3 regions of the Pantoea sp. CFCC18179 genome follow, and region 3 is predicted to be linked to each of the others. Evidence: predicted binding sites of a transcription regulator. Region 3 holds the regulator's gene; each other region holds the start of a gene.
What was found. Region 3 encodes PurR, which represses purine synthesis genes. Its sites were predicted from a motif close to CANGCAAACGTTTGCNTG; they were not measured.
Positions count from the first base shown of each region.

Region 1: the regulator PurR is predicted to act here: its motif matches at 3,895-3,912, upstream of gcvT (glycine cleavage system aminomethyltransferase GcvT).
Region 2: the regulator PurR is predicted to act here: its motif matches at 4,619-4,636, upstream of purL (phosphoribosylformylglycinamidine synthase).

Region 1 covers NZ_JBNBPM010000002.1:477,604-488,431, forward strand. Annotated here, with positions in the region: gene pepP (Xaa-Pro aminopeptidase) at 1-1,146, shown strand, start outside; gene ubiH (2-octaprenyl-6-methoxyphenyl hydroxylase) at 1,143-2,321, shown strand; gene ubiI (FAD-dependent 2-octaprenylphenol hydroxylase) at 2,342-3,544, shown strand; gene gcvT (glycine cleavage system aminomethyltransferase GcvT) at 3,967-5,064, shown strand; gene gcvH (glycine cleavage system protein GcvH) at 5,086-5,472, shown strand; gene gcvP (aminomethyl-transferring glycine dehydrogenase) at 5,570-8,443, shown strand; gene ACPUC7_RS06795 (SDR family oxidoreductase) at 8,510-9,250, shown strand; gene trhA (PAQR family membrane homeostasis protein TrhA) at 9,426-10,079, shown strand; gene ygfZ (tRNA-modifying protein YgfZ) at 10,113-10,828, opposite strand, start outside.
Region 2 covers NZ_JBNBPM010000010.1:61,132-71,959, forward strand. Annotated here, with positions in the region: gene pdxJ (pyridoxine 5'-phosphate synthase) at 1-115, shown strand, start outside; gene acpS (holo-ACP synthase) at 115-495, shown strand; gene ACPUC7_RS18015 (YfhL family 4Fe-4S dicluster ferredoxin) at 492-740, opposite strand; gene ACPUC7_RS18020 (MurR/RpiR family transcriptional regulator) at 796-1,635, opposite strand; gene yfhb (phosphatidylglycerophosphatase C) at 1,804-2,442, shown strand; gene tadA (tRNA adenosine(34) deaminase TadA) at 2,507-3,001, shown strand; gene mltF (membrane-bound lytic murein transglycosylase MltF) at 2,998-4,455, opposite strand; gene purL (phosphoribosylformylglycinamidine synthase) at 4,726-8,616, shown strand; gene ACPUC7_RS18045 (sensor histidine kinase) at 9,211-10,638, shown strand; gene qseG (two-component system QseEF-associated lipoprotein QseG) at 10,642-10,828, shown strand, end outside.
Region 3 covers NZ_JBNBPM010000006.1:94,138-104,965, reverse strand. Annotated here, with positions in the region: gene eptA (phosphoethanolamine transferase EptA) at 1-1,420, shown strand, start outside; gene ACPUC7_RS13430 (TetR/AcrR family transcriptional regulator) at 1,460-2,056, shown strand; gene ACPUC7_RS13425 (alkene reductase) at 2,108-3,205, shown strand; gene gloA (lactoylglutathione lyase) at 3,315-3,722, shown strand; gene rnt (ribonuclease T) at 3,831-4,502, shown strand; gene ACPUC7_RS13410 (Grx4 family monothiol glutaredoxin) at 4,538-4,873, opposite strand; gene ACPUC7_RS13405 (C40 family peptidase) at 5,239-6,030, shown strand; gene cydH (cytochrome bd-I oxidase subunit CydH) at 6,087-6,176, opposite strand; gene purR (HTH-type transcriptional repressor PurR) at 6,451-7,476, shown strand; gene punR (DNA-binding transcriptional activator PunR) at 7,473-8,384, opposite strand; gene punC (purine nucleoside transporter PunC) at 8,496-9,698, shown strand; gene cfa (cyclopropane fatty acyl phospholipid synthase) at 9,999-10,828, shown strand, end outside.

The DNA.
Region 1 (10,828 bases), on a different contig from region 3:
CTGCTGGTGCTGATCAAAAGTGATGACAAACACAATCACAGCGTGCTGTTCAACCGCGTACGCGATCTCACCGCTGAAATCTGGTTCGGCCGCCGTCTGGGACAAGATGCGGCACCGGCAAAACTGGGCGTTGATCGCGCGTTGCCGTGGGATGACATTGGCGAGCAGTTGCACCAATTGCTGAATGGTCTGGATGTGGTTTACCACGCTCAGGGCGAATACGCCGAGGCGGATCAGTTGGTTTTCAGCGCGCTGGAAAAACTGCGTCGCGGCTTCCGCCAAAATCTCAGCGCGCCGAACACCGTCACCGATTGGCGTCCCTGGGTGCACGATATGCGCCTGTTCAAAAGCGCCGAAGAGATTGAGATTCTGCGTCGTGCCGGAAAAATCAGCGCGCTGGCACATACGCGCGCGATGCAAGCTTGTCGTCCGGGCATGTTTGAATATCAGCTGGAAGGCGAAATTCACCACGAATTCAATCGCCACGGCGCGCGTTTTCCGTCGTATAACACCATCGTCGGTTCAGGCGAAAACGGCTGTATCCTGCATTACACCGAAAACGAAAGCGAAATGCGCGACGGCGATCTGGTGTTAATCGACGCAGGCTGTGAATTCCACGGTTACGCCGGCGATATCACTCGTACCTTCCCGGTGAACGGTAAGTTCAGTGAACCGCAGCGTGAGATTTACGACATCGTGCTGGCGTCGCTGTACAAAGCGTTGTCGATGTTCCGTCCGGGCATCAGCATTCATGACGTCAACGACGAAGTGGTGCGCATTATGATTACTGGCCTGGTCGATCTCGGCATTCTGGATGGCAATATCGACACGCTGTTTGAAGAGCAGGCGCATCGCCCGTTCTTCATGCACGGATTAAGCCACTGGCTGGGACTGGATGTGCACGATGTCGGCCATTACGGCACGCCAAGCCGCGATCGCATCCTGGAACCGGGCATGGTGTTAACCATCGAACCGGGCTTGTACATCGCGCCAGACGCCAAATTGCCGGCACAATATCGCGGCATTGGCATCCGCATTGAAGATGACATCGTTATCACCGAAGAGGGTAACGAAAACCTCACCGACAGCGTGGTAAAAGATGCTGATGCAATCGAAGCCTTGATGGCGGCGGCACGCCACGCATGAGTATTTTGATTGCTGGCGGCGGCATGACCGGAGCGACATTAGCACTGGCGATTTCGCATCTGACGCAAGGCCAATTGCCGGTCACGTTAATCGAACGCAGCCAACCCGACAGCCGCGCGCATCCGGGCTATGACGGACGCGCCATTGCGCTGGCTGCGGGTACTTGCCAGCAGCTGGCGGATATCGATCTGTGGCGCTCGCTGGCGGATTGCGGCACGCCGATCACCGATATTCACGTTTCCGATCGCGGGCATACCGGTTTTGTCTCACTTAAGGCTGAAGATCACCAATTGCCTGCGTTGGGCCAGGTGGTCGAGCTTTTCGATGTCGGCCAACGCCTGTTCCAGCGCCTGAAAACGGCGCCTGGCGTCACGCTGCGCTGTCCGGATCACGTAACCAACGTGACGCGAAGCGCAGACAATATGCAAATCACGCTGAACAGCGGCGAGCAACTCGATGGCGCATTGCTGGTGGCTGCTGATGGTTCACGTTCGCCGCTCGCTGCCTCTTGCGGCATCACCTGGCAGCGTGACGATTATCAGCAGTTGGCGGTGATCGCCAATGTCACGATGCAACTGCCGCATCAAGGCCGTGCGTTTGAACGCTTCACTGAACACGGCCCGCTGGCGTTGTTGCCGATGTCGGGCAATCGGATGTCGTTGGTGTGGTGCCATCCGATTGACGCGCAATCCGCGATTCAACAGTGGGATGATGCGACCTTCCTGCAACACCTTCAGCGTGCCTTTGGCTGGCGCTTGGGGCGATTCACGCATACCGGTCAACGCGAACTCTATCCGCTGGCGCTGCAAACCGCCGAACGTCAGGTGACGCATCGTCTGGCGTTGGTCGGCAATGCGGCACAAACGCTGCATCCGATTGCCGGGCAAGGCTTCAATCTTGGCCTGCGTGATGTGATGTCGCTGGCGGAAACGCTGGCAAGCGCGCATCGTCAGCAGCAGGATCCCGGCAGTTATGCGGTACTGCAGCACTTTGCCGCGCGGCGTCAGCCCGATCGCGCCGCGACAATTGGCGTCACCGACGGTTTAGTGCGCATGTTTGCCAATCGATATGCGCCGTTAGTAGCAGGACGAAATCTTGGGCTGGTGGCAATGGACCATCTGCCATGGCTGCGAAACCCACTTGCCGCGCGCACGCTCGGCTGGGTCAAGCGTTAAGCATGAATTAAGGGGCAGCAATGCAAACTTTTGATGTGGCAATCGCCGGTGGCGGTATGGTGGGTTTGGCCGTCGCATGCGGATTACAAGGCAGCGGCTTGCGCGTTGCCGTGCTGGAAAAAGCACCTGAGCCACAATTTGATCTGGCGGCGAGCGCTTCGATTCGCGTCTCCGCCATCAACGCTGCCAGCGAACGTCTGCTGCAAAAGCTCGATGTGTGGTCGAGCATTCTGGCTCTGCGCGCCAGCGCCTATCACGGCATGGAAGTGTGGGATCAGGACAGCTTCGGCTCGATCAGTTTTGATGACGAGCAACAAGGCTTATCGCACCTCGGCCATATCATTGAAAATGAAGTGATTCACAGCGCATTGTGGCAGCGTGCCAGTCAATGCAGCGATATCAGCTTGTTCGCCCCTGCGCAGTTGCAGCATGTGGCGTTTGGCGATAACGAAGCCTTTGTCACGCTGCAAGATGGCAGCATGATGAGCGCACGTTTGCTGATTGCAGCAGACGGTGCCAATTCGTGGCTGCGCGACAAAGCCGATATCCCGCTGACCTTCTGGGATTATGAACATCACGCTTTGGTTGCCAACATTCGCACCGATATGCCGCACGATGCCATCGCGCGGCAGATTTTCCACGGCGACGGTATTCTGGCGTTCCTGCCAATGCAGGATCCGCATCTTTGTTCAATTGTCTGGTCGCTGTCACCGCAGGAAGCAACGCGCATGCAATCCATGCCGGAAGCGTTGTTTAATCAGCAATTATCGGTGGCGTTTGATATGCGACTTGGCTTGTGTCAGGTGGAAAGCGAGCGCAAAACCTTCCCGCTGATGGCGCGCTATGCACGTAACTTTGCCGCGCATCGCTTAGCGTTAGTCGGCGATGCCGCGCATACCATTCATCCGCTGGCCGGGCAGGGCGTAAATTTGGGCTTTATGGATGCGGCTGAATTGATTGGTGAAATTCGCCGTTTGCATCAGGAAGGCAAAGACATTGGTCAGCACCTCTATTTACGTCGTTATGAGCGCAGCCGCAAACACAGCGCAGCGATGATGCTGGCAGGCATGCAGGGTTTCCGTGAATTGTTTGCCGGTACGCATCCAGCGAAAAAACTGTTGCGAGATGTGGGCTTAAAGCTGGCAGACACCTTGCCAGGCGTTAAACCGCTAATGCTGAAACAAGCGATGGGACTCAACGATCTCCCCAGTTGGATACGTTAATCTCTTCTACCAACGGCGCCTAATCAGGCGCCGTTTTTGTTTGGTGCACCGTTGTGATGCAACGATGCACCCAAATCGCGCCTCATTTGATTTATTCTAATTTTACCCATCAATTCGCATTAGTTAATCTCATGTTAATGCTCCGCCCAGACCGAACCATTTCATAAAGTTGTGGCGTGGATTCCCTCAATTTGCTGCATCAAAGTAATTTAGTCGTATTTTGTGCGAGGTTAATCACAATAATGCAGTGAATTGTGCTGGGTGATGTTCGATGGCATCTGGAAAGGTGGTAGTGTTTCGCCCTCGTTTTCCTCATGGTTAATTGCCGCATTAGGTGATAACTTCAGCATAAAGAGAACGTTTGCGTCAGCCTGAGAAGGCGGCGCAGGCGCGTCACACTCACTTGTTTTCACAGGATGGTTATGACTCAGCAAACGCCTCTATTCGAACAGCATCAAGCCTGCGGTGCGCGCATGGTGGACTTCCATGGTTGGATGATGCCGCTGCATTACGGCTCGCAAATGGATGAGCATCACGCGGTGCGTAACGATGCCGGCATGTTTGATGTTTCCCACATGACCATTGTTGATTTGCGCGGTGCACGCACCCGCGAATTTCTGCGTTATCTGTTAGCGAACGATGTCGCCAAATTAACCCAGCCAGGCAAAGCGCTGTACACCGGCATGCTGAATGCTTCTGCTGGCGTCATTGATGATTTGATTGTTTACTTTATGAGCGAAGACTTCTTCCGTCTGGTGGTGAACTCTGCCACACGAGAGAAAGATTTGGCGTGGATTAAACAGCATGCTCAGCCGTTCGGCGTGGAATTGACCGAACGTGACGATCTGGCATTGATCGCGGTGCAAGGTCCGAATGCGCAGCAAAAAGCCCAGACGTTGTTCAGCGATGCGCAACGTGCCGCTGTTGCGGGCATGAAACCGTTCTTTGGCGTGCAAGCAGAAAATCTGTTCATCGCCACCACCGGTTACACCGGCGAAGCCGGTTATGAGATTGCCATGCCGGCAACGGAAGCCGCTGCTTTCTGGCAGCAATTGCTGGCTGCTGGCGTCATACCCGCTGGTCTCGGCGCACGCGATACCTTACGTCTCGAAGCGGGCATGAATTTGTACGGTCAGGAGATGGATGAAGGCGTTTCGCCGCTGGCGGCCAACATGGGCTGGACCATCACCTGGGAACCGAACGATCGCGATTTCATTGGTCGTGATGCTTTGCAATCGCAGCGTGAGCACGGCACCGAAAAACTGGTTGGGCTGATCATGACCGAAAAAGGCGTGCTGCGTAACGGTTTACCGGTACGTTTCACCGATGAACAAGGTCAGCCACAGCAAGGTATTATTACCAGCGGTTCCTTCTCACCAACGCTGGGTTGCAGCATCGCATTGGCGCGCGTGCCGGCAGGTATTGGCGAGCAGGCCATTGTCGAAATCCGTAACCGGGAAATGCCGGTGAAAGTGACCAAACCTATTTTTGTTCGAGCCGGTAAACCGGTCGCCCAGTAATTTTTTCAGGAGAAATGGCCAATGAGCAATGTGCCAAGTGAATTGAAATATCGCGATAGTCACGAGTGGGTCCGTAGAGAAGCTGACGGCACTTTCACCGTGGGCATCACTGAACACGCACAGGATCTGCTGGGCGATATGGTGTTTGTCGATTTGCCAGACGTGGGCACAACCTTCGCTGCGGGCGATGATTGCGCGGTTGCAGAATCCGTAAAAGCGGCTTCCGACATCTACGCACCACTGAGCGGTGAAATCGTGGCGGTGAATGACCAGCTAGGTGATTCACCGGAGCTGGTTAACAGCGCGCCATATGCCGATGGTTGGTTGTTCCGCATCAAAGCCAGCGACGAGTCTGAACTCGACGCCATGCTGGACGCCGATGCCTACAAAGCATCAATCGACGAGTAACCGGTAAGCTAAAGAAGGTGGCGCGTGGCGGCACCTTCTTTTTTTGCCTGATTTAATGCCTTTTTTGTCACCCAGCCCGACTCAGGATTTACTGCACATGACTCAGACTCTCAGCCAGCTTGAACACAACGGTGCTTTCATTGAGCGCCACATCGGTCCTACGCCGGAACAACAGGCCTTGATGCTGGAAACGATTGGTGCCAGTTCGCTCTCATCGTTGATCGCATCGATTGTTCCTGCCGACATTCAACTGCCGGGCCCGCCTGCGGTTGGCGATGCCGCGACCGAACAACAAGCGCTGGCCGAGTTGAAAGCCATTGCCAGTCAGAACCAACGCTATAAATCCTGGATTGGTATGGGCTACAGCGCGGTGATCACCCCGCCAGTTATCCTGCGTAACATGCTGGAAAACCCAGGCTGGTACACCGCGTATACGCCATATCAGCCAGAAGTGTCGCAGGGTCGTCTTGAGGCGTTGCTGAACTTCCAGACGCTGACGTTGGATCTGACCGGATTGGATATCGCATCCGCGTCACTGCTCGACGAAGCCACCGCGGCCGCCGAAGCGATGGCGATGGCGAAGCGCGTGAGTAAGCTGAAGAACGCGACAAAATTCTTCATCGCCGATGACATCCATCCGCAAACGCTGGATGTAGTGCGCACCCGCGCAGAAACCTTTGGCTTTGAACTGATCATCGACAGCGCCGACAAAATGCTGGATCACGACGACCTGTTTGGCGTACTGCTGCAACAGGTGGGTACGCATGGCGAAGTTCATGATTACCGTTCACTGATTGCAGAACTGAAAAACCGCAAAGTGGTGGTTAGCGTGGCGGCTGATTTCATGGCGCTGGTGCAGTTAGAAGCACCAGGCAAGCAGGGCGCTGACATCGTGTTTGGTTCTGCACAGCGTTTCGGCGTACCGATGGGTTACGGCGGTCCACACGCCGCCTTCTTCGCCAGCCGCGACGAGCACAAACGCTCGATGCCTGGCCGCATCATCGGTGTTTCTCGTGATGCCGCCGGTAATACCGCGCTGCGCATGGCGATGCAAACCCGTGAGCAACATATCCGTCGTGAGAAAGCCAACTCCAACATCTGTACTTCACAAGTATTACTGGCCAATATCGCGGGCCTGTACGCGGTTTATCATGGCCCGGTTGGCCTTAAGCGCATTGCTTCACGCATTCATCGCCTCACCAGCATTCTGGCGGCTGGCCTGCAAAATGGTGGTTTGAAACTGCGCCACAACAGCTGGTTCGATACGTTGACCGTAGAAGTGGCCGATAAAGCCGCGGTGCTGAATCGCGCACTGAGCTTTGGCGTCAACCTGCGCAGCGACGTGCTTAACGCCGTTGGTATCACGCTGGATGAAACCACCACGCGTGAAGATGTGCTGGCGCTACTGGCCATTCTGCTGGGCGATGCGCACGGGCAGGATATTGACGCACTGGATGCGGCAGTGGCTGCGGAAAACAGCGCGATCCCTGCTGGACAGGTGCGTGAAAGTGAATTCCTGACGCATCCCGTATTCAATCGTCATCACAGCGAAACTGAGATGATGCGTTACATGCACAGCCTGGAGAAAAAAGATCTGGCGCTGAACCAGGCGATGATCCCGCTCGGCTCGTGCACCATGAAACTCAACGCTGCGGCGGAAATGATTCCAATCACCTGGCCTGAATTTGCCGAGCTGCATCCGTTCTGCCCGGCAGAGCAGGCGACGGGCTACTTGCAGATGATTGGTCAGCTGTCGCAATGGCTGGTGCAATTAACCGGTTACGACGCACTTTGCATGCAGCCGAACTCCGGCGCACAAGGTGAATATGCCGGTCTGCTGGCGATTCGCCGCTACCACGAAAGCCGCAATGAAGGCGGCCGTAATGTCTGCCTGATCCCAAGTTCTGCGCATGGCACCAACCCAGCATCCGCGCAAATGGCGGGCATGGCGGTGGTGGTGGTCGCGTGTGATAAACAAGGCAACATCGATCTCGGCGATCTGCGTGAGAAAGCCGCTCAGGTTGGCGAGCAACTGTCGTGCATCATGGTGACCTATCCATCCACCCACGGCGTGTATGAAGAAACCATTCGTGAAGTGTGCCAGATCGTGCATCAGCACGGCGGTCAGGTGTATCTCGATGGCGCCAACATGAACGCGCAGGTCGGTATCACCACGCCAGGTTATATCGGCGCGGACGTTTCGCACCTTAACCTGCACAAAACCTTCTGCATCCCGCACGGCGGTGGCGGTCCGGGTATGGGCCCAATTGGTGTGAAAGCGCATTTGGCACCGTTCGTGCCGGGCCACAGCGTGGTGCAAATTGATGGCGTACTGACGCAGCAAGGCGCGGTTTCAGCGGCACCGTTTGGTAGCGCATCTATTTTACCAATCAGCTGGATGTACATCCGCATGATGGGCGCAGAAGGCTTGAAGCAAGCCAGTTCGGTCGCGATTCTCAACGCCAACTACATTGCTAGCCGCCTGCAATCGGCTTATCCGATTCTGTATGCAGGTCGCGATGGTCGTGTGGCGCACGAATGTATTCTCGACATTCGTCCATTGAAAGAGCAAACCGGCATCAGCGAGTTGGATATCGCTAAACGTCTGATCGATTACGGATTCCACGCCCCAACCATGTCATTCCCGGTTGCCGGCACCTTGATGGTTGAACCAACGGAATCAGAAAGCAAAATCGAGCTCGATCGCTTTATTGATGCGATGCTGGCCATCCGCATGGAAATCGATCGCGTGGCTGATGGCGAATGGCCGCTGGAAGACAATCCGTTGGTGAACGCGCCGCACACGCAGATGGAAATCGTCAGCGAATGGACACATCCGTACACCCGCGAACTGGCGGTCTTCCCGGCGGGCAGCGCCAACAAATATTGGCCAACGGTGAAGCGTTTGGACGATGTGTATGGCGACCGTAACGTTTTCTGTAGCTGTGTGCCAATGAGCGAATACCAATAAATCAGGCTATTGTTAACGCTGATTAATTTAAGGGCCGATTGCGGCCCTTTTGTTTTGGAGGCAAAAATGGATCTGGCTTTGGTTACTGGCGGCAGTCGCGGCATTGGACGCGCCACCGCTTTATTGCTGGCGCAGGCCGGTTATCGCGTGGCGATCAACTATCGACAACGCGCGGACGAAGCCGCAGCGGTGGTAGCAGAGATTGAAGCGCAGGGCGGCAGCGCATTTGCCGTTCAGGCTGATATCGCTGAAGAAGCGCAGGTGCTGCGCATGTTTACCGAAATCGATAATCAAGGCGCATTACGCGTTTTGGTCAATAACGCCGGCATTCTCTTTACGCAGTGTCGTGTTGAAGATCTCGACGCTGAGCGTATTCAGCGCGTGTTCGCTACCAACGTCACCGGCACCTTTATCTGCTGTCGCGAAGCGGTTAAGCGCATGGGAACGCATTACGGTGGCAAAGGTGGCGCGATTGTCAACGTATCCTCGGCCGCATCCCGCTTAGGCGCGCCAGGTGAATATGTCGATTACGCCGCATCGAAAGGGGCGATGGATAGCTTAACCAAGGGCTTATCGCTAGAAGTGGCGGCGCAGGGCATTCGCGTAAACAGCGTACGTCCTGGCCTGATTTATACCGAAATGCATGCCGATGGCGGCGAGCCGGGCAGAGTTGATCGTTTGGCAAGTTCACTGCCGATGGGACGTGGCGGCCAAGCCGAAGAAATAGCCCAGGCGATTGTCTGGCTGGCAAGCGATGCCGCATCGTATGTTACCGGCACCTTTATTGATGCTGCGGGCGGAAGATAAGCCAACCTCCGTAGGGTCGCCATTTTTGGCGGCCCTTGTCAAAATCGCTCTTAATCATTCACACCCATTCACATAATTATTTTAGCGTACATGTGTACACTGAAAATTTTCCTGGTTACTCTGGTTGCGCACAAAAAGCACAATTGCTCCCTCCGTTGTTCAGGAACACACCTACATGGTACAGAACCGAATTATTGCCCAAGGCTATTCATTGGCAGAAGAGATTGCCAACAGCATTAGCCATGGTATCGGCTGCATATTTGGTATCATCGGCTTGGTATTAATGCTAACGCAAGCCATTGAAACACAAGCTAACGTTACCGCGATTACCAGTTACAGTTTGTACGGTGGCAGCATTATTTTGCTTTATCTGGCATCAACGCTTTATCACGCAATTCCGCATCAGAAAGCCAAATACTGGCTAAAAAAACTCGACCATTGCGCCATCTATGTGTTGATTGCCGGCACCTACACGCCGTTTTTGCTGGTGGGGCTGAACTCTCCGCTGGCACAAGGCTTAATGGTAGTGATTTGGAGTTTGGCGCTGATGGGCGTGCTGTTCAAAATGGCCTTTGCTCATCGCTTTGAAGCGCTATCACTGGTGACCTATCTCAGCATGGGTTGGCTATCGCTGGTGGTGATCTACCAGTTGGCAATCAAACTGTCGGCGGGCGGGATATGGTTACTGGCGGCGGGCGGCGTGGTCTATTCGCTGGGCGTGATTTTTTATGTCTCGCGCCGTATTCCTTACAGCCACGCTATCTGGCACGGTTTTGTGCTGGGCGGCAGCGTGCTGCACTTCTGCGCGATCTATTTCTACGTGATGTAACAGAGAAACGGCGGCTCAAGGGCCGCCGTTTTTTTATTCTGCCAGTGAATACGGCAGTGGCTGAATGGTTAATTTGCCACTCTCGTCGCCTTCTACGCGCAGCACGCTATCCGGTTCCAGATCGTTGTTCATCACCACTTGCACCCAGACGCTGCCGTCATCCAACTGCACGCCGCTTAGCACCGTGCCGGTACGACGCCATTTGTCGCCCATCTGCAATTCCAATGAACTATCGGCTTCTGGCACCTTACTGGCGTTGCCAGCCAGCCAATACAGGGCACGCTTATTCGCCCCGCGGAATTTAGCGCGCGCCACCATTTCCTGGCCGGTGTAGCAGCCTTTTTTAAAGCTGATGGCGTCCAGCGCCTGCAAGTTGGTGGCTTGTGGGATTAATTGCGCGCTGGTGGCGGTTTCAATCACCGGAATACCGGCTTCGATATCCAGCGCCAGCCATTGCAGGCTGTCATTGAACTGTGCTTCACCCGCGAGCTTGTCTTTCAGCGCATTGGCTTGCTCAAGCGTGGTGACTAATAGGAAACGTTCGGCGGGCTGTTCAAACCACAGCAGAGTGCTTTCACCTTGCTGCACCACTGGCGTTTTGGCATCCGGCAACGTATCGAACAGATTCGCCAGCGCGGCGCGCGCCTGAAAACCGGCCACGCCCAGCAGCACCGCATCGTCATCCGCCACAATGGTGACTTTGGCGAACACCGCGTACTTCTTCAACTCGGTCAACTGCTGTTCGCGCA
Region 2 (10,828 bases), on a different contig from region 3:
GCCAGAAATGCATGAGCTGAATATCGGCCACGCCATTATTGGTCGTGCACTGTTCAGCGGCCTGGCGGATGCGGTGGGCGAGATGAAGCAACTGATGCGGGAAGCGCGTCGCTAATGGCGATTCTCGGACTCGGTAGCGACATCGTAGAGATCGAGCGCATTGCTGGCGTGATTGAACGTTCAGGCGATCGCTTGGCGCGCCGCGTGTTAAGCGAAGCCGAGTGGCAGCAATATCAGGCGCACCAGCAACCGGTGCGCTTTCTTGCTAAGCGTTTCGCGGTGAAAGAGGCGGCAGCCAAAGCCTTTGGCACCGGCATTCGCGGCGGCTTGGCGTTCAATCAGTTCGAAGTGTACAACGATGCGCTGGGCAAACCGGGGTTACGTTTCTTTGAGCAGGCCAAAGTGATTGCCAGTCAACTTGGCGTGCAGCATGTGCATGTCACGTTGGCCGATGAACGTCATTACGCCTGTGCAACCGTAATTATCGAAAATTAGTGATGTAGTAGAACAAACTTATCCCACAGTGCTTCGCGGCTTTCGGGGTGCTGAGGATCGCTAATAATGGTGTTATCAATTGGGCAGACGCTTTGGCAGGTCGGCACATCATAATGGCCCACGCACTCGGTGCAGCGGTCAACATCGATCTCATAGATCGCGTCACCTAAGCTGATTGCCTGGTTTGGGCATTCAGGTTCGCACATATCACAATTGATGCATTTGGTGGTGATCAGCAGGGCCATAGCGGACGTCCAATAACAGCAGAAAAGGCGCGGGTATTATACGCGCCTCAGCTCATCAGACCAGCTTTTTCACCAACTCTTCGCTATGACGAATATGGCTGGATGCACGTTCCGGATCGTTCTGCACCAATGCCATAAACAGCAAATCGGTCAGCGCCAATTGTGCGCTGGTGGAGGAGATGGCGGCGCTACGCGTGCTTTGCTCCTCGGCAACCGTATACAGGCAAATGGTGGCACATTGTTGCAATGAGTTGGGCGTAAAGCCGGTGAATGCCAGCACATCAGCACCAATTTGCGCCGCTTCCTGTGCCGCCAGATTGATTTCACGCCGTTCGCCGGTGTAGGAAATGGCCAGCAGCACATCGCCCGGCGCCATCGCTTGCACGCTGGCCAGTAGCGCATGCATATCTTGCTCTGCGACCGCATTGATGCCGATCTTCATCAGCTTCCAGGAAAAATCTTTTGCCACCAAACCGGAAGCGCCAATGCCAACCAGCAGAATGCGATTAGCATTTTTCAGCAGTTGCAGGGTTTGCAGCAGCTTCTCTTCGGTGTTGATATCCAGGGTGGCGCGGATGGCTGAAATCTTCTCGGTCAGCAGCTTTTCACCCACGACTTTCAGCGGATCGTCGCTGAGAATATGGTTATGCACGGTAATCGCATCGCGATCGGCCATCGATTCGCTCAATGCCAGTTTCAGCGCCGGGAAGCCTTTGTAACCCAACTTCTGAGCAAACTTCACCACGCTCGATTGGCTGACGCCCGCTTCTTCGGCCAGTTTTTGTGAACTCAAATGCCGTGCCCGATCCGGCTGCGACAGCAAAAAATCCGCCAGGCGACGCTCATTCAGAGCCAGTCGTGGGTAGAGCTGACGAATTCGCAGCAATGAACTCATGGTTCGATCCTTAATTCTTTCATTTGCTAGCAGCGCGTAAACCCAAAAGAATAAACTATTCAGCTGGCATTGTAGTCATTGGAATTAAAAATAGCAGCTTTCGCTGCGAGCCGTGAAGCTGGCTACACTGTAGGGCAGAAACCGCAAAGAATTGAGAAGGAGTGTTGTTTGACTAAGGGTACGCAACGACGCGTGGTGTTTTTCGATCTCGACGGCACGCTGCATCAGCAGGACATGTTTGGCACCTTTATGCGCTATTTACTGCGACGCCAGCCTCTCAACCTGCTGCTGGTGATCCCGCTGCTGCCGGTGATTGGGCTGGGCATGTTGATTAAAGGACGTGCGGCGCGCTGGCCGATGAGTTTGCTGCTGTGGGCGATTACCTTCGGTCACAGTGAAAAGCGCCTGCGTCAGCGTGAAGCCGAGTTCGCTGAGTGGTTTCGCCAACGCGTAACGGCTTTTCCGGTGGTGCAGCAGCGTCTCACCGATTACCTCAGCAGTAACGATGCCGATGTCTGGCTGATCACCGGTTCGCCGCAATCGCTGGTGGAACAAGTCTACTTCGATTCCGCCTTTTTGCCGCGTGTGCAACTGATCGCGAGCCAGATGACGCCGGGACGCGGCGGACGTTTATTGGCGATGCGCTGTCTCGGTCATGAAAAAGTGGCGCAACTGGAGGAGAAAATCGGCACGCCATTGCAGTTGTATAGCGGCTACAGCGACAGTAAGCAGGACAACCCGCTGTTGTTCTTCTGCCAGCATCGTTGGCGCGTAACGCCGCGCGGCGAGCTGCAACAACTGGAATAACGCTTCGATTCCGCTAGCAGCATGGCTATAATGCGCCGCCTTAATTGCCCGCAGGAGTTGTCTGGTGAACCCACAAACTGATGAATATTGGATGCGTTTTGCGCTGGAACTGGCTAAACGTGCGTGGGAGCAGGGCGAAGTGCCGGTTGGCGCGGTGTTGGTGCAAGGCGACAAAGTGATTGGCGAAGGTTGGAATCGGCCGATTGGTCAGCACGATCCCACGGCGCATGCCGAAATCATGGCGCTGCGTCAGGGCGGCAAAGTGCTGGAAAACTATCGTCTGCTGGATACTACGTTGTACGTCACCTTGGAACCCTGTGTGATGTGCGCCGGTGCAATGGTGCACAGCCGCATTACACGTTTGGTGTATGGCGCGAAAGACGAGAAAACCGGCGCGGCCGGTTCTCTGCTGGATGTGATTGGTCATCCCGGTATGAATCATCAAATTCAAATTGATTGTGGTGTGCTGGCAGAAGAGTGCGCGGGGATGTTAAGTGACTTCTTCCGTATGCGTCGTGAGCAAAAGAAGGCGCTGCGTCAGGCGCAGCGCGCAGATTAATTCATCGCAATCTTCGGTTCCACCGCCGGGTAACCGGCGCCTAATTCCGCTTCCAGCGCCGATTGCTGCGCTAAGCGCTTCTCTTGCTCCTGCAAATATCCCACCAGACTGATTTGATACTTACGGATGTTCTCAACGTAGTTGTAGGCTTCGTGCCCGCGCGCGTAGCCGTATGTGGTTTGCGCGTAGTAACGCTTCTGGCTGAGCATCGGTAGGCGCAGCTTCACATCCGCCCAACTATCCGGATTGCCGCCCTGTTTTGACGTCAACTTACGCGCGTCCAGCATGTGCGCGTAGCCCATGTTATAAGCCGCTAGAGCAAACCAGATACGTTCATCTTCTGGAATGGTGTCTGGCACTTTTTCCATCATACGTTTGAGGTATTCGCTGCCGCCACGGATGCTTTGCTCCGGATCGAGACGATCGTCAACATCCAGGCTGTCGGCGGTATTGCGCGTCAGCATCATCATGCCGCGCACGCCGGTGGGCGACGTTGCCTGTGGATTCCAGTGGGATTCCTGATACGAGATCGCCGCCAGCAAGCGCCAATCCATGCTGGCTGCATATTTCTCAAACAGCGGTTTGATATCCGGCAAGGTGCTATCAATCGCGCGCAGGAAGGTGCGGGTATCCACGTAATCGAAGGTGCCTACGTGGCCGAGATACTTCTCTTCCAGCCGGGCCATGGTGCCTTCTTCGCCCATTTGGCTGTAGAAGTCGAGCATCGCCGCATTCAGGCTATCGTCATCGTTACGCGGTAAATACCAGGTCACCGGCTCTTCATCCGTCACATCAAACGCCACGGCTAACTGTGGATGAATACGTTGCAACAGGCCGATGGTGACGGAATCGCCCACGGTGTAATCGAGTTTGCCGTCGGCCACCGCTTCGAGCAGCGCTTTCTGGCCTTGATCGGCGGAAATCGCCCAGTCGAGATCGGGATAGCTGTCAGCTTTGGCGGAACGTAAAGTTGACAGATATGCCGAACCGGACTGCACAATCAGGCGGCCTTTAAGATCGCCGAGGTTTTTCGGTCGAGGCTTATCAATGCGGTACACCAGCTGTTGCGACACCGAATAGTAGCTTGGGCCACTTTGGTAGTGCGCAAGGCGCTCGCTGTTATAAATCAGGCCGGCTGCCAGCAAATCGGCTTTGCCATCATCCAAGTCATCAAACAGGTCGCCGAGGTTAGGACGCACCTCCACTTCCAGTTTCACGCCAAGATAATCGGCGAAGCGCTTCGCCAGCTCATAGTCCATGCCCGCTGGTGCATTATTGATGGTGTAGTAAGTCAGCGGAGAGTTTACGGTACTGATGCGCAGCACTCCGCGTGATTTGATCTGTGATAGCGCGTCTGTTCCGCCCCCGTACCACGGGATGGATGGCCACAATGCTAGCGCAAGCAGCACGGTGATCAGACCGATAAACAGATAGTTTATTTTTAGGCGTTTCAAATAGTTATCTCGTAATGGCTCACAGGCCTCTGTCTTTTAAAGGCAGTATTTGTGTTGTTTTAACTCCCAGAGCGAGGGGCATTTTGCGCAACAAAGCGGGGCAGGGCAACTTTTATAGCAAGAATTGTGCAAAAATCAGCCAAATGCCAAGTGCCAGAATTTATGCGCAAACGGTTTCGTAACCGGTGACGTTTCTCTATAATACCGCCCGTTTTCCCCTGTTGCGCCCAATGAAGCGTCGCCCGGCACTTCAAAGACGAGAGATCTTTAATGATGGAAATTCTGCGTGGTTCGCCCGCTCTGTCGGCATTTCGTGTAAACAAACTGCTGACCCGCTTTCAGGACGCTCACCTTCCAGTGAGTGATATTTACGCCGAGTACGTCCATTTTGCCGATGTCAGTGCACCGCTCAGCGCGGATGAAAAAGCCCGCCTGCAACGTCTGCTGAAATACGGTCCTTCTCTCGCCGAGCATGCGCCACAAGGGCGTCTGTTGCTGGTAACGCCGCGTCCCGGCACCATCTCTCCCTGGTCATCGAAAGCCACCGATATCGCGCACAACTGCGATTTGCCGCAAGTGTTGCGCCTTGAGCGTGGTATGGCGTTCTATGTGCAAGCCCCTGAACTGACGGAAGCGCAGTGGCAGCAACTGGCGAGCCTGCTGCACGATCGTATGATGGAAACGGTATTTGCCGACCTCAACGATGCGCAGCAACTGTTTGCCCATCATCAGCCTCAGCCGCTGAAGAGCGTTGATGTGCTGGGTGAAGGCCGCGCGGCACTGGAGCAGGCCAACCTCACCTTGGGTCTGGCGCTGGCCGATGACGAGATCGATTACCTGCTCGACGCCTTTACTAAACTGGGCCGCAATCCGAACGACATCGAGCTCTACATGTTTGCCCAGGCAAACTCCGAGCATTGTCGTCACAAGATCTTTAACGCTGACTGGATTATCGATGGCGAAAAACAGCCGAAGTCGCTGTTTAAGATGATCAAAAACACCTTCGAACATAATCCTGAGCACGTGTTGTCGGCCTACAAAGACAACGCGGCAGTGATGGAAGGTTCTGAGGTTGGCCGCTTCTACGCTGATGCGCAGAAGGGCGAATATGAGTTCCATCAGGAAGCCGCACACATCCTGATGAAAGTAGAAACCCATAACCATCCAACCGCGATTTCACCGTGGCCGGGTGCTGCGACCGGTTCCGGTGGCGAGATCCGTGACGAAGGCGCAACCGGACGTGGTGCGAAACCAAAAGCTGGTTTGGTCGGTTTCTCGGTTTCCAACCTGCGCATTCCTGGTTTTGAACAGCCTTGGGAAGAAGATTTCGGCAAACCAGAACGCATCGTTACTGCACTGGATATCATGACCGAAGGCCCATTGGGCGGCGCGGCGTTCAACAATGAATTTGGTCGTCCCGCACTGAACGGCTATTTCCGTACCTATGAAGAGCGCGTTAACAGCCATAACGGCGTTGAGTTGCGCGGCTATCACAAGCCAATCATGCTGGCGGGCGGCATCGGTAACATCCGTGGCGATCACGTGCAGAAAGGCGAGATTGTGGTTGGCGCCAAGCTGATCGTGCTTGGCGGCCCGGCGATGAATATCGGTTTGGGCGGCGGTGCAGCCTCTTCTATGGCTTCTGGCCAATCTGATGCTGACCTTGATTTTGCGTCTGTCCAGCGTGACAACCCAGAGATGGAGCGTCGCTGCCAGGAAGTGATCGACCGTTGCTGGCAACTGGGCGAAGCCAACCCGATTCTGTTCATTCACGATGTGGGCGCGGGCGGCTTGTCTAACGCGATGCCAGAACTGGTGAGCGATGGCGGCCGTGGCGGTAACTTCAATCTGCGCGACATCCTCAGCGATGAGCCAGGCATGAGCCCGCTGGAAGTGTGGTGTAACGAATCACAGGAACGTTATGTGTTGGCCGTCGCGCCGGCGCAACTGGCGCTGTTCGATGAACTGTGTAAGCGTGAGCGCGCACCGTATGCAGTGATCGGTGAAGCCACCGAAGAATTGCATCTGAATCTTGCCGACCCACATTTCGATAACAAACCTATCGATATGCCGTTGGATGTGCTGCTGGGCAAAACGCCGAAGATGACGCGTGATGTATCGCGCCAGCAAGCCAAAGGTGATGCGTTGGTACGTGATGGCATCACCGTGGCAGACGCGGTCAATCGCGTGCTGCATCTGCCGACCGTAGCAGAAAAAACCTTCTTGATCACTATTGGTGACCGTAGCGTAACCGGCATGGTGGCGCGCGATCAGATGGTCGGTCCGTGGCAGATTCCGGTGGCTAACTGCGCGGTGACTACCGCCAGCCTTGATAGCTATCATGGCGAAGCCTTCTCTCTTGGCGAACGTGCGCCAGTGGCGTTGCTCGACTTCGCGGCATCCGGTCGTTTGGCCGTCGGCGAAGCACTCACCAACATTGCTGCCACCTCGATTGGTTCACTGCAACGCATCAAGCTTTCAGCAAACTGGATGGCGGCTGCGGGGCATCCGGGCGAAGACGCTGGCCTATACGAAGCGGTAAAAGCGGTCGGCGAAGAACTGTGTCCAGCATTGGGTATCACCATTCCAGTCGGCAAAGATTCCATGTCGATGAAAACCCGCTGGCAGAACGGCACCGAACAGCGCGAGATGACTTCGCCACTGTCGTTGGTGATCACCGCCTTTGCGCGCGTTGAAGATGTCCGTCGTACCGTGACGCCACAGCTGCAAGCTGATCAAGACAACCTGTTGCTGCTGGTGGATCTGGGCAATGGCGCGAACACCTTGGGTGCGACTGCGCTGTCACAGGTTTATCGTCAATTGGGTGATAAACCTGCTGACGTACGCGATGCCGCGCAACTGGCCGGCTTCTTCAACGCCATTCAGGCGCTGGTGGCCGAGCAGAAATTGCTGGCTTACCACGACCGTTCTGACGGCGGTCTGTTAGTGACGCTGGCAGAGATGGCCTTTACCGGCCATTGCGGTATCGAAGCAGATATCGCCGCGTTGGGCAGCGATGCATTGGCCGCGTTGTTCACCGAAGAGCTGGGTGCGGTGCTGCAAATCAACGCCAGCGATCGTGCTGCGGTTGAGAAAATCTTCGCTGACCACGGTTTGAGCAGCAACGTGCATGTAATTGGTAAAGCCTTACCGGGCGATCGTTTCGTAATTCGTTCTGGCGACAGCGCGGTATACAGCGAAAGCCGTAGCACGTTGCGTACCTGGTGGGCAGAAACCACCTGGCAGATGCAGCGCCTGCGTGATAACCCAGCCTGCGCCGATCAGGAGCACGAAGCGAAGAAAAACGATAATGACCCAGGTCTCAACGTCCATCTGACCTTCAAGCCAGAAGAAGATGTGGCCGCACCGATGATCGCCACGGGCGCGCGTCCGCGTGTTGCGGTGCTGCGTGAGCAGGGCGTCAACTCACACGTAGAAATGGCAGCCGCTTTCCATCGCGCTGGTTTCACTGCGGTTGACGTGCATATGAGCGATCTGCTGGCCGGTCGTCGCGGTCTGGAAGAGTTCCAGGCGCTGGTCGCCTGCGGTGGCTTCTCTTACGGTGACGTGCTGGGCGCGGGTGAAGGTTGGGCGAAATCCATCTTGTTCAACGGCCGTGTGCGTGACGAGTTCGAAAACTTCTTCCATCGTCCACAAACGCTGGCACTTGGCGTGTGTAACGGTTGCCAGATGATGTCGAACCTGCGTGAACTGATTCCGGGCAGCGAACTGTGGCCGCGCTTTGTGCGTAACCAGTCCGAGCGTTTCGAAGCGCGTTTCAGCCTGGTAGAAGTGGCAGCAAGCCCATCGCTGCTGCTGGACGGCATGGCCGGATCGCACATGCCAATCGCCGTTTCGCACGGTGAAGGTTTTGTTGAAGTGCGTGATGGCGCGCATCTGGCGCAGTTGGAGAGTAAAGGTTTGGTCGCGCTGCGCTTCGTTGATAACTTCGGCAAAGTTACCGAAAGCTATCCTGCGAACCCGAACGGCTCACCAAACGGTATCACCGCGGTGACCAACGAAAGCGGTCGTGTGACCATCATGATGCCGCATCCAGAGCGCGTGTTCCGTACCGTGAGCAACTCGTGGCATCCGGCAGAGTGGGGCGAAGACAGCCCATGGATGCGTATCTTCCGTAACGCACGTAAGCAGTTGGGATAACCCACCTAAAAGGCCGCTAATTAGCGGCCTTTTTCTTTTTGTAGGGTCGCCATTCATGGTGACCTGAGTGATATTCAACCGATGTCGGAAATTAGCGACAATATGTCCATGAGAGTGTCGCCAAAAGGTGACATTTAACTCGTTGATTTTAATGCTAAGAAAATTCGTAATCTAAACCCGTTGCTGATCAGCGACACATTTAACTGACCGTTCGGTCTGTTTTCGCCCTAAGTGCCGCTGCCATGTAAGCATTCCTCTGATAATCCTCACTATTTATTTCCTGGCATGATCCTTGCTATACTTATTACGTGGCTCATTCGCCTGTTTATGATTGCCCCGCATTTGCGGCTGAGCTCATAAAATTAGAATGACGCACCAAACGGAGCCTGTCGTCCACCTCACCGATAATCGCTTGCTTTGCAACGTTATCAAGCATCGGACGCAACGTTGAGTTAGGCTCCACCTATTTTGCAAGCGATGCTGCGGCGTCGCTCTCACGGCAGACCAAAAGGTCTGCCGTTTTCGTTTCTGACCTTTCTTCCCTTTTGATACTTCGCTAGCATGCCAGCAGCTCACATTTAAGGAAGCGTGATTGTGAAGAAATGGCGTCTGTTCCCCCGATCCCTGCGGCAATTAGTCTTGCTGGCGTTCTTGCTGGTGCTGTTGCCGTTGCTGGTTCTGGCGTGGCAAGCGTGGGAAAGTTTGTCGGCGCTGAGTAATCAGGCGGCGGATACCAATCGCAATACCTTTACCGATGTGCGCCGCAGCGAAGCAATGGCACGCACCGCGCTGGAGCTGGAGCGCAGCTATCGACAATATTGCGTGCTCGGCGATGCTTCACTCGCAAAGCTGTATCAAACGCAGTGGGCGCGCTACGGCCAAATGCTCAACAGTCACGCCGCCAGCTTGCCTGACCTGCCTTCTTTCAAAGTACTGCAAACCACCTTGCCGCCGTTGCAGCAAATTCAATGTGATAACGGCAATCCTGTCGCCCAGGCCGCGAATGTGCTGGAGCGTTTTTCGGATACCAATACGCAAATGGTGCAGGAAACGCGTGAAGTAGTGTTCTCACGCGGCCTGCAACTGCAACGAGAAATTGCCGATCGCGGCCAATTTTTTGGCTGGCAAGCGTTGATTCTGTTCCTGATCAGCCTGGTGTTGGTGCTGCTGTTCACTGGCATGATTATCGGGCCGGTCAAGCGTGTTGAACGCATGATCAATCGGTTAGGTGAAGGCAAAGCGTTAGGCGAAAGCGGTAACTTTGGTGGCCCGCGCGAAATCCGCTCGCTGGGACAACGTATTGTCTGGCTGAGCGAACGTCTTAGCTGGCTGGAAGAGCAGCGTCACGAATTCTTGCGCCATCTCTCACATGAACTAAAAACGCCGCTGGCTAGTTTGCGCGAAGGCACCGAGTTACTGGCCGATCAGGTTGCAGGTCCGCTCAATGCCGAACAGCAGGAAGTGGTGGCGATTCTTGATACCAGCAGTCGCCACTTGCAGCGGTTGATCGAACAGTTACTGGATTACAACCGCAAGCTGGCGGATGGGCCGCTGGCGCTGAAATCGGTGGCGTTAGCCGACATCATCGATTCAGTGCTTAAAGTCCATTCATTGCCCGCGAATGCGCGTGCAATGAAAACCTACGTTGATTTGCAAGTGCATCACTGCCTGGCGGAAGCGACCTTATTGCAGCGGGTGATCGATAACCTTTACTCGAACGCCGTGAACTACGGCAGCGAATCCGGTAACATCTGGCTGCACAGCCAGCAGAAGGGCAACCAGGTGTGGATTGAGGTGGCAAACACCGGCACACCGATTCCGGCTGAAGAACAGGCGATGATTTTTGAGCCCTTTTACCAGGGCAGCCAACAGCGCAAAGGGCCGGTTAAAGGCAGCGGACTGGGCCTGAGTATCGCAAAAGATTGTCTGCGCAGGATGCACGGCGATTTGCAGTTGGTGACGCGCAAGGATGCGGATGTTTGTTTTCGTATCATTTTGACTACCAGCGCCGGGAATGCCTGATCAATGAAACTATCCCCACTCAAATTTGTGACCTGCGCGTTGATGGCGCTTGGCCTCAGTGCCTGCCAAACACCTTCACAAGATCGTGCCCAGCACGATGGTGCGAGCTTGCCAGAACCCGACATGCGTCTGGCGGATTATCTGGCGACCGATTGCCAAAACGTCTGGCAGATTGAAACGCCTGCCGCGC
Region 3 (10,828 bases):
TAAACCCTTACTCATCGTACTGGTGTTAATCAGCGCTGCTGCCAACTATTTCATGCACAGTTTCGGCACGGTAATTGACACCAACATGATTCAAAACGTGTTTGAATCTGACCCGCAAGAAGCCAGCGCATTAATCAGTAGTCGCTACGTGATGTGGATGCTGCTGATGGGGATTTTGCCGGTGGTGCTGCTGTGTCTGGTGCGGATTCGTAGCGGCCAACGTTGGTGGTGGAACATCCTGGAACGTCTGGCGGGCGCATTGGGCGCAGTGATGTTAATCCTGTTGATGGCGGTGCTGTTTTATAAGGATTACGCCTCATTAATTCGCAACAACAAGGGATTAGTGAAGATGATCACTCCGGCCAACGTGGTGAGCGGAACCGGACGTTACGTCGATCTGCGTTATCTGCAAGGGAGCCAGGAGTTAGTCAAAATCGGCGAGGATGCGCATAAAGGTCCGCTAATTAGCGCGGAAAATAAGAAAACGCTGGTGATATTAGTGGTGGGTGAAACGGCACGCGCCGAGAATTTCTCGCTCGGTGGTTATGGACGAGAAACCAACCCGCAATTGAAAAAGCAGCAGGTTATCTATTATCCCAACGCGACATCTTGCGGTACCGAAACCGCCATTTCCGTGCCGTGTATGTTCTCGAATATGCCGCGTGTGAATTATGACGCCAGTTTGGCGCGCCATCAGGAAGGTTTGCTTGATGTTCTGGCGCACGCGGGCGTCAGCGTGTTGTGGCGCGAAAACGATGGCGGCTGTAAAGGTGCTTGTAGTCGAGTGCCGCACACTGATATGACGCAGTGGCAACTGTCGCAATATTGCCATGACGGATTTTGCCAGGATGATGTGTTGCTGCATCGCCTTGATAATTATATTGATAGTTTGCACAACGATGGCGTGATTGTATTGCATCAGATGGGCAGTCACGGTCCAGCTTATTATCAACGTTATCCGGCACAGTTCCGCCGCTTCACCCCAACCTGCGATAGCAACCAAATCCAGGATTGCGATCATCAGGCACTGGTGAACACCTACGACAATTCATTGCTGTATAGCGACGACATGATCAGCCGCACCATTGATAAGCTGAAAACTTTAAGCGATCGCTTCTATGTGGCGCTGGTTTATCTTTCCGATCATGGCGAATCGCTGGGTGAAAGTGGCATGTACTTGCATGGCGCGCCGTACTTATTCGCCCCTTCACAGCAAACCCATATTCCATTGCTGTTATGGATGTCGCCAGGCTATGCCGCCGCTTACCACCTCGATGAAAATTGTTTGCGTCAGCAAGCGCCCACGGAAAAAGTGTCGCAAGACCATCTTTTTCATACACTTTTGGGTATGTTTAATATCCAAACAAAAGAATACCAGCCGCGACTGGACATGATCAGATCGTGCCAAACTGTGTCTTAAGGGTTGCACTAGACTGACCGGTCTAATAATCTGCCCCGCATGAACAAGACTCAACAACGCAACGATACCCGTGAACATCTGCTCGCTACCGGCGAGCAGGTTTGCCTGCAACGCGGTTTCACCGGTATGGGCCTCAGCGAAATGCTCACGCTGGCGGAAGTGCCGAAAGGTTCGTTTTATCACTACTTCCGCTCGAAAGAAGCGTTCGGCGTGGCGTTGCTGGAGCGCTATTTTGTTAACTTCTTACAGCAAGTTGAGCAGCAATTAAATGCGCCAGATTGGGTGCCGCGCGAGCGTTTTTTGCAGCATTTTCGCTACGCGGAAACCTTGTTTATCGAGCAAGGCCACATCGTCGGATGTCTTGGCGTTAAGTTGTCGGCAGAAGTGTGCGATCTCTCTGAACCGATGCGCGATGCGTTACAGCGTGGCGCGAGCGCCGTCATTGCCGCTTATGCGCGCTGTTTAACAGAAGTGGCAGCCGAACAACCGCTGCCATTCGCACAATCGCCCGAACAATTAGCGCAACGTTGTTACCTGTTGTGGTTGGGCGCGAGTTTACAAAGCAAAATTTCACGAGAATCAGGCCCGATTAGCCTGGCGCTCGAAACCATCGAGCAGTGGCTAAACGGCCACTGATTTATTTAAAACCGCAGTTTCTAGACGACCGGTCTACTTACAGGAGTCATTATGGCGAGTAAACAGCTGTTCTCCCCACTTAAAGTGGGCGCGATTACCGTACCCAATCGCATCTTTATGGCACCACTGACGCGTCTGCGTAGTATCGAACCGGGCGATATCCCTACGCCGCTGATGGCAGAATATTACCAGCAGCGCGCCAGCGCCGGTTTAATCATCACTGAAGCGACGCAAATCTCTTTCCAGGCGAAAGGCTATGCCGGTGCGCCGGGTCTGCATACTCAGCAGCAAATTGCCGCGTGGAAAGTGATTAACGAAGGCATTCATGCCGCGCACGGTCACAGCGCAGTGCAACTGTGGCACACCGGACGTATTTCTCACAACAGCGTCCAGCCGGAAGGCAAAGCGCCGGTTGCGCCAACTGCACTGGCCGCCGGTACGCGTACTTCCCTGCGTGCCGCTGATGGCAGCGTATATCGTGAAGATACCTCTGTTCCGCGTGAACTGAGCGTGGCGGAAATTCAGCAAATCGTTAAAGATTTTGGTCAGGCGGCGGCAAATGCGCGTGAAGCTGATTTCGATCTGCTGGAACTGCACTCGGCGCACGGCTACCTGATGCATCAGTTCCTGGCGCCGGACTCGAACCAGCGTAGCGATGAATACGGCGGCTCGATTGAGAAACGTGGCCGTTTCGCGCTGGAGGTGGTTGATGCTGCTATTGCTAATTGGTCAGCCGATCGTATTGGTATCCGCGTGTCGCCAATCGGCGCTTTCCAGAACCTGGAAAATGGTCCGGATGAGGAAGAAGCGGCGCTGTGGTACATCAGTGAACTGGGCAAACGTGGTCTGGCGTATCTGCACATGTCCGAGCCAGATTGGGCTGGCGGCCAACCTTATAGCGATGACTTCCGTAAGAAAGTTCGTGCCGCCTTCCCTGGTGTGATTATTGGCGCCGGTGCTTACACCGTTGAGAAAGCTGATGATCTGATCGCGCGTGGCTTGATCGATGCCGTGGCCTTTGGTCGCGACTTCATCGCCAACCCGGATTTGGTGGCGCGTTTGCAGCAAGATGCACCACTCAACCCGCAGCGCCCGGAAAGCTTCTATGGCGGTGGCGCGGAAGGTTATACCGATTATCCAGCACTGTAAGATTTTCGCTGCCGCAGCGGCTGTGCGGCAGCGTTGTTTCATCAGAGAATTAACTCGCTATACTTAGCTGTTTGTCACTTCCTGATGACGTTTGAAAAAAGAGGATGTTATGCGTTTACTTCACACCATGTTACGCGTTGGCGATTTGCAACGTTCCATCGATTTTTACACCCGCGTGCTGGGCATGCGCGTGCTGCGTCAGAGCGAAAACACCGAATACAAATATACCCTGGCTTTTGTTGGTTACACCGAAGAGAGCGAAGGTGCGGTGATTGAGTTGACCTACAACTGGGGCGTGGATAAATACGATCTCGGCAACGCTTACGGCCATATCGCATTAGGCGTGGATAACGTCGCGGAAACCTGCGATCGCATTCGCAGCGCGGGTGGCAACGTCACTCGTGAAGCGGGCCCGGTCAAAGGCGGCTCGACGATTATTGCGTTTGTTGAAGATCCCGATGGCTACAAAATCGAGCTGATCGAAAACAAACACGCCGGTCACGGCCTCGGCAACTAATGCCGCTTGTCAGCCTGCTAATTTGCAGGCTGATTCCCCTCTCCTGCTGCACCCTCCTGCAATTTTTGCCATAATGCGCGCTGCCCTATTTATTGCCATGAGATCCTGATGTCTGAATCGAACGCTTTAAACGCTCTCAACCAACGCTTCCGCGGTTTTTATCCTGTCGTGATTGATGTCGAAACAGCCGGCTTTAACGCGCAAACCGATGCGTTGCTGGAAATTGCTGCCACCACACTGAAAATGGATGAAGAAGGTTGGTTACACCGTGATGAAACGCTGCATTTCCACGTAGAACCGTTTGAAGGGGCCATTCTTAATCCCGCGGCACTGGCGTTTACCGGTATCGATCCGACCAATCCGTTGCGCGGCGCGGTGAGTGAATACGAAGCGCTGCATGCGATTTTCAAAATGGTGCGCAAAGGCACCAAAGATAGCGGCTGCAATCGCGCCATCATCGTGGCGCACAACGCGACTTTCGATCTTAACTTCGTGATGGCCGCCGCCGAGCGTGCCAGCCTGAAGCGCAATCCGTTTCATCCCTTTGCCACCTTCGATACTGCGGCATTAAGCGGTTTGGTGCTGGGGCAAACGGTGTTAGCTAAAGCCTGTAAAGCGGCGGGAATGGAGTTTGATAGCACGCAGGCGCATTCAGCGTTATATGACACCGAGCAAACGGCCACGCTGTTTTGTGAGTTGGTGAATCGCTGGAAACGCCTTGGCGGCTGGCCATTGGCAATCGGTGAAGAGTCAACAGACGATGCATCCGTCGAAGAGTAGATAAAGAAAAGGCCGACATTTGTCGGCCTTCTGCATTATTCCGCTTCTTTATACTTCTCAGCGGTTTCTTTCAGTAACGGCTGAAGTTCGCCGCGCTGGAACATCTCAACGATGATGTCGCAGCCGCCGACCAGTTCACCATCTACCCACAGTTGCGGGAAAGTCGGCCAGTTGGCGTATTTTGGCATTTCAGCGCGGATGTCCGGGTTCTGCAAAATGTCTACGTAGGCGAAGCGCTCGCCACAGGCTGAAAGCGCCTGCACCGCTTGCGCTGAGAAGCCGCAGCTTGGCAGTTTTGGCGAGCCTTTCATGTATAACAGAATCGGGTTTTCTGCGATCTGGCGCTGAATTTTTTCAACAGTACTCATTATTGCCTTCCTTAATCCTTCACTTCGTGTTTGTTTATTGTAGCGATTTAGCCCGCGTACTGAAAACGGGATTTTGCATTTGCATCATGCTAATCGCCATGTTTGTTAAATCAACATCTGACAAATAACATTTTCGTATCATTAATAAGCATTAATAAATTAATAATTAGCAATAGTTTCGCTGGGTTAAGCAGCTGAAATAGCTCATTTTTGCTACAGAATCAATCTGGTAACATATTAATAGAAAAAGGCCTTACCTTTTGGAAAAAAAGTGGATTAGAATTGCCTCGGCGCTGGTCGTTTGATCAGATTTCTCTCACTTTGCCGCAGTCTGTTTCCAATCAGCCTGCTTAACCTGTAACCGGATTATGCGTCTACTAATTACGCTTTTCATACTGGCTTTTGCCCAACTGTTTTTTAATGTGGCCGCGGCTTCTCCGCATGCGCCCGTTAATGCCAGTTCGCCAAAAGCGGAGAAAAAGAGCGCACGTGAAGACGAGCGCCGCAAGCGACGCCCGGTGAAAACCACCACCAAAAAATCGCGCCTGACGTCAGTCCAAAAATTCAAACTCAAAAAACAGACCAAGACCGAAACTGCGCTGCACCATACCACCAGCAAAAAATCCCAGCTTAAACTCACCGGTAAAAAATACGGGCACCAACGCCTGGCGAAAAAATCCTCCGAGATTGAAGTCGATGACGAAGCGCTAGCGCTGACCGGCATCAAAATGAGCAAAGCGCACCGCCAGCGCTATCAAAAAGCGCGTGAAACGGCGATGACCAAATTAATGGGTCAGCTCGGCAAGCCTTATCAATGGGGGGGCACGTCGCCACATACCGGTTTCGATTGCAGCGGCCTGGTGTGGTACGCTTATAAAGATCTGGTGAAATTCAAATTCCCGCGCACCGCCAATGAAATGTATCACTTGCGCGATGCGGCACCGATTAAGCGTGAAATGCTGGAGAAAGGCGATCTGGTGTTCTTCCGCATCAATAACCGCGGAACTGCCGATCATGTTGGCGTTTACCTGGGTAATGGCAAATTTATTCAGTCACCGCGTACCGGCAAAGATATTCAGATTAGCGCATTGGGCGAAGATTACTGGCAGAAACACTACGTGGGTGCGCGCCGCATGATGACACCTAAAACCATTCGCTAGCGGTTGCGCAACACAGATAAAAAAGCCGGATGCTGTTATCAGCTCCGGCTTTTTTATTAATGCATAATAGCGGTAAAACTGAATGCGATAATCATTAACAGCGCGCCAACAGTGGTCATTAGCGCTAATTTCAAATCAGTACTCATCACAGCTCCTTAGTCACACATTCTTTAGGGTTATGACGATTTTGGCATAGCAACCGGCAAAAATCTCGTGTTATCGGCCCGGGCTTGCTAGAATCGCCGCCTTTCGTTGCGCAACCGATTAAGCACGTGCTGGAATATGTGCGCAATGACGTGATTTTGCCTGCTGAAAAACCCCATTTAGCCCGCTGTTTTGGGCCGTAAAAGCATTAGCAGACGCAAACGTTTAACAATATACTTATCAGTAAGTTGCGATAAGCCCAGGAGTACCTTTTTCATGGCAACAATTAAAGATGTCGCGAAACGCGCCGGTGTCTCAACCACCACGGTTTCGCATGTCATCAACAAAACGCGTTTCGTTGCGGAAGAGACGCGTAACGCCGTATGGGAAGCGATCAAAGAATTACACTACTCGCCGAGTGCTGTGGCGCGTAGCCTAAAGGTTAATCACACCAAAACATTGGGTTTGCTGGCGACGTCCAGTGAAGCGCCCTACTTCGCCGAAATTATTGAAGCGGTAGAGCATCACTGCTTTGAGCGCGGATATACGCTGATTCTCGGCAATGCGCACAACGATTTGCAGAAGCAGCGAGCTTATCTGTCGATGATGGCGCAGAAGCGCGTCGATGGCTTGCTGGTGATGTGTTCCGAATATCCAGACGATTTGCTGCAAATGCTGGAAGAGAACCGCAACATCCCGATGGTGGTGATGGATTGGGGCGCTTCGCGTGGTGATTTTACCGATACCGTGCAGGACAACGCTTTCCAGGGCGGCTACCTTGCTGGTCGCTATCTGATCGAGCGCGGACATCGTGACATTGGCGCGATTCCCGGTCAGATGGAACGTAATACCGGCGGCGGTCGTCATGCCGGTTTCCTGCAAGCGATGAGCGAAGCGGGCATTACGGTGCGTCCGGAATGGATCGTTCAGGGCGACTTTGAGCCGGAATCGGGCTATCAGGCGATGCAGCAAATCCTTAATCAGAAACAGCGTCCAACTGCGGTATTCTGCGGCGGCGACATCATGGCGATGGGCGCGATTTGTGCTGCTGATGAGATGGGATTACGCGTGCCACAAGATATTTCAGTGATTGGCTACGATAACGTGCGCAACGCGCGTTACTTCACGCCAGCGCTGACCACGGTGCATCAGCCAAAAGCCGAATTAGGTGAAAAAGCGCTGGAAATGCTGTTGGATCGCATCACCAGCAAGCGTGAAGATCCGCAAACCATTGAGGTTCAACCGACGCTGATTGAGCGCCGTTCGGTGGCGTACGGCCCGTTCCGCGACTATCGCCGTTAAATCGAGGTTTCGCTGAGCCATTCGTGGTTCAGCGTTTCGGCATCGCCAAGATAAGCCAATAACCAATCCAGCGCTGGCGACGCACGCTGTTCTGACCAACTGACGCAGCAGGGGCTATCGGGAAACGTCTGCGGCAATGTCAGTTCCACTAGCGCGTGGCGATTCAGCAACGGACGCGCTAAATGTCCCGGCACCATGCCAACGCACAATCCCGCCTGCAAACAATCCAAGCCGGTTTCCCATTCCGGCACAACCAAACGTCGCTGGTTGTCCAGTGTCCACGTCATGCGGCGCGGCAATGCGCGCGAGGTATCTTCCAGCACCAGCGAAGGCCAGGCGCGCAGCGTTTCATCATTTAATTCAGCTGCATTGACCAACGGATGCTCAGGACTGACGACGCAGCGCCAGTTAAGTGCGCCCATATCCTGGAAAGCGAAGCGCCCACCGACTGGAATCGCCTGGGTTGCGCCAATCGCCACCTCCACCCGCCCATCCGCCAATGCATCCCACACGCCGTTGAACACTTCGTAGCTGATGATCAACTCCATATCGGGGAAATGGCGATAGAAATCTTTCACCAGTTGGCGCGTACGTTGGGGTTTCACGATGCAATCCACGGCAATGCTGAGTTCACCACGCCAGCCGTTTGCCAGTTGCTGACATTGCCTGCGCGTTGCGAGCATTTTTTTGATAACAGAACGACCTTCACGGACAAAATGTTCACCGGCGGGCGTCATCACCACTTCACGATGATGTCTTTCAAACAGCGGTACCGCCAGCCAACTCTCCAACTGGCGTACGGTGTAGCTGACGGCAGAAGGCACGCGATGCAATTCTTGCGCCGCCGCACTAAAGCTTCCAGTGCGCGCCACCGCATCCACCACTTCCAACGCATATTCAGACCACATATTCTTGCCTTCAAAAAATTTAACAGCACCTCGCAAATATTAGCGTTTCACAAAATAGGTTGCACCCTTTTACACTCCCCGCCGTTCAACCTGCCTAATTAGAGAAGCATCATGTTGTCGTCCAGAGCTTTTATGCCTTACCTCGCCGTGCTCAGCATGCTCGGATTTCTTGCCACCGATATGTATTTGCCGGCTTTTGGCGATATGCAGCGTGATTTTGCCAGCGCGCCCGGCACCATTAGCGCGAGCCTAAGCTTGTTTCTTGGCGGCTTTGCTTGTGCTCAAGTTTTTTGGGGACCACTGTCGGATCGTTATGGACGCAAACCTATTTTGCTGGCTGGCTTAGCCATTTTTGCCCTTGGCTGCCTGGGCATGCTGTGGGTGACCGATGTCTACATGATGCTTGCGTTGCGGTTTGTGCAAGCAATTGGTGTGTGTGCTGCGGCGGTGAGTTGGCAAGCGCTGGTGGTTGATCGCTATCCAAAAGCGCAGGCGAATAAAGTTTTTGCCACCATTATGCCGCTGGTGGCGCTTTCACCCGCGTTAGCGCCATTGCTAGGTGCGTGGCTGATTGGCCATTTCCACTGGCGCAGCATTTTTATCACCCTGACGTTAATTGCTATCGTGTTGCTGATTGGCACGCTGCGCTTACCCGCCGTAAAGCGAGCCAGTGCTGACAGAGGCAAACAGCCAAGTTGGTTAAGCTTGCTGAACACCCGCGTTTATAGCGGCAACGTGTTAATCTATTCCGCATGTTCAGCCAGCTTTTTTGCCTGGTTAACCGGTTCGCCGTTTATCCTCGCCGCCGCAGGCTTAACGCCGGCAGATATTGGTCTGAGTTATATTCCGCAGACCATTGCGTTTCTGATTGGTGGATTTGGCTGCCGCGCGCTGCTTAATCGTTATCAGGGCGCGCAATTATTGCCTTGGTTGCTGCTGCTGTACAGCTTGAGCATTCTAAGTCTGTTTGTGGTGGCGTTAATGCCGTCAACTTCGCTGTTTGTACTGCTAATGCCGTTCTGCGGCATGGCGCTGGCGAATGGTGCAATCTACCCCATCGTGGTTGCCAGCGCGCTTGCGCCTTTCCCACACGCTACCGGCAAAGCCGCCGGTTTGCAGAATCTGTTCCAGTTAGGCTTGTGTTTCGCCGCCAGTTTGTTGGTTTCAACCGGACTGGAACGCGCGCTCTACAACACCACTTTAGTGATGGTCGCCACCGTGGTATTGGCATGGGCTGGCTTTGTTTGCCAACGCGGCTTAAGCGCACAAAGTGATAATGCCCTCACTTCCCGTCCCTGCGAAGATAATCAGTAAGGCAACGATTATCGTTAGCAACCTAACGATAACCCGTTGAATATTGACCCACGTGAGCATATACTCGGTGGGTCAGTAATTCTGCTACAAATCAATAATATAAATGTAACACCTTTGCGACCCTGTCGCGGGATGGCGTCTGCACGATAACCAGTGCGATGACCCACTTTGCTGCTCAAATACATACCTCTGTAAATCGTCGGATTTCTGGCGCACGGATTTTCCGTGAGTTCTCTCACAGGTCTTGGGAAATTGGCTATTCTTTTTCTCAGGTTCAGATCGGAAGGTGATGGAGAAGCTATGAGTTCATCTGTTATAGAAGAAGTGAGCCTTGAAGAAAACCACTGGTTTCGGATCGTCAACGAACTGCTAGAGCGCGCTGATATTGCAGTTAATGGCACTCGTCCATGGGATATTCAGGTAAAGCATCCAGACTTTTTTAAACGCGTTCTGGAAGAAGGATCACTGGGTTTAGGTGAAAGTTACATGGATGGTTGGTGGGAGTGCGAACAGCTCGACATGTTCTTCCATCGCGTTTTAAAACACCATCTGGATAAACAATTACCCCGTCATTTCAAAGATACGTTGCGCATTGCCGCCGCACGCTTGACTAATTTGCAGTCGAAAAAGCGCGCATGGATTGTTGGCAAAGAGCATTACGATCTGGGAAATGATCTATTCTCGCTGATGCTTGATCCCTATATGCAATATTCCTGCGGCTATTGGAAAGATGCCGACACGCTGGAAGGTGCGCAACAGGCCAAGCTGGATATGATTTGCCGTAAACTGCAATTAGAACCGGGCATGACGCTGTTGGATATCGGTTGCGGTTGGGGCGGTCTGGCGGAATATGCCGCGCGTCATTATGGCGTGCAAGTGCATGGCGTAACCATTTCAGCCGAACAGCAAAAATTAGCGCAACAACGCTGTGAAGGATTGGACGTCACGATATTGCTGCAAGATTATCGCGATCTTAATCAGCAATATGATCGCATCGTTTCCGTCGGCATGTTTGAACACGTCGGGCCGAAAAACTATGCCACTTATTTTGATGTTGCTGATCGCAATCTCAAACCAGACGGCATATTTTTACTGCACACCATCGGCGCGCTCACGACAGATATGAATGT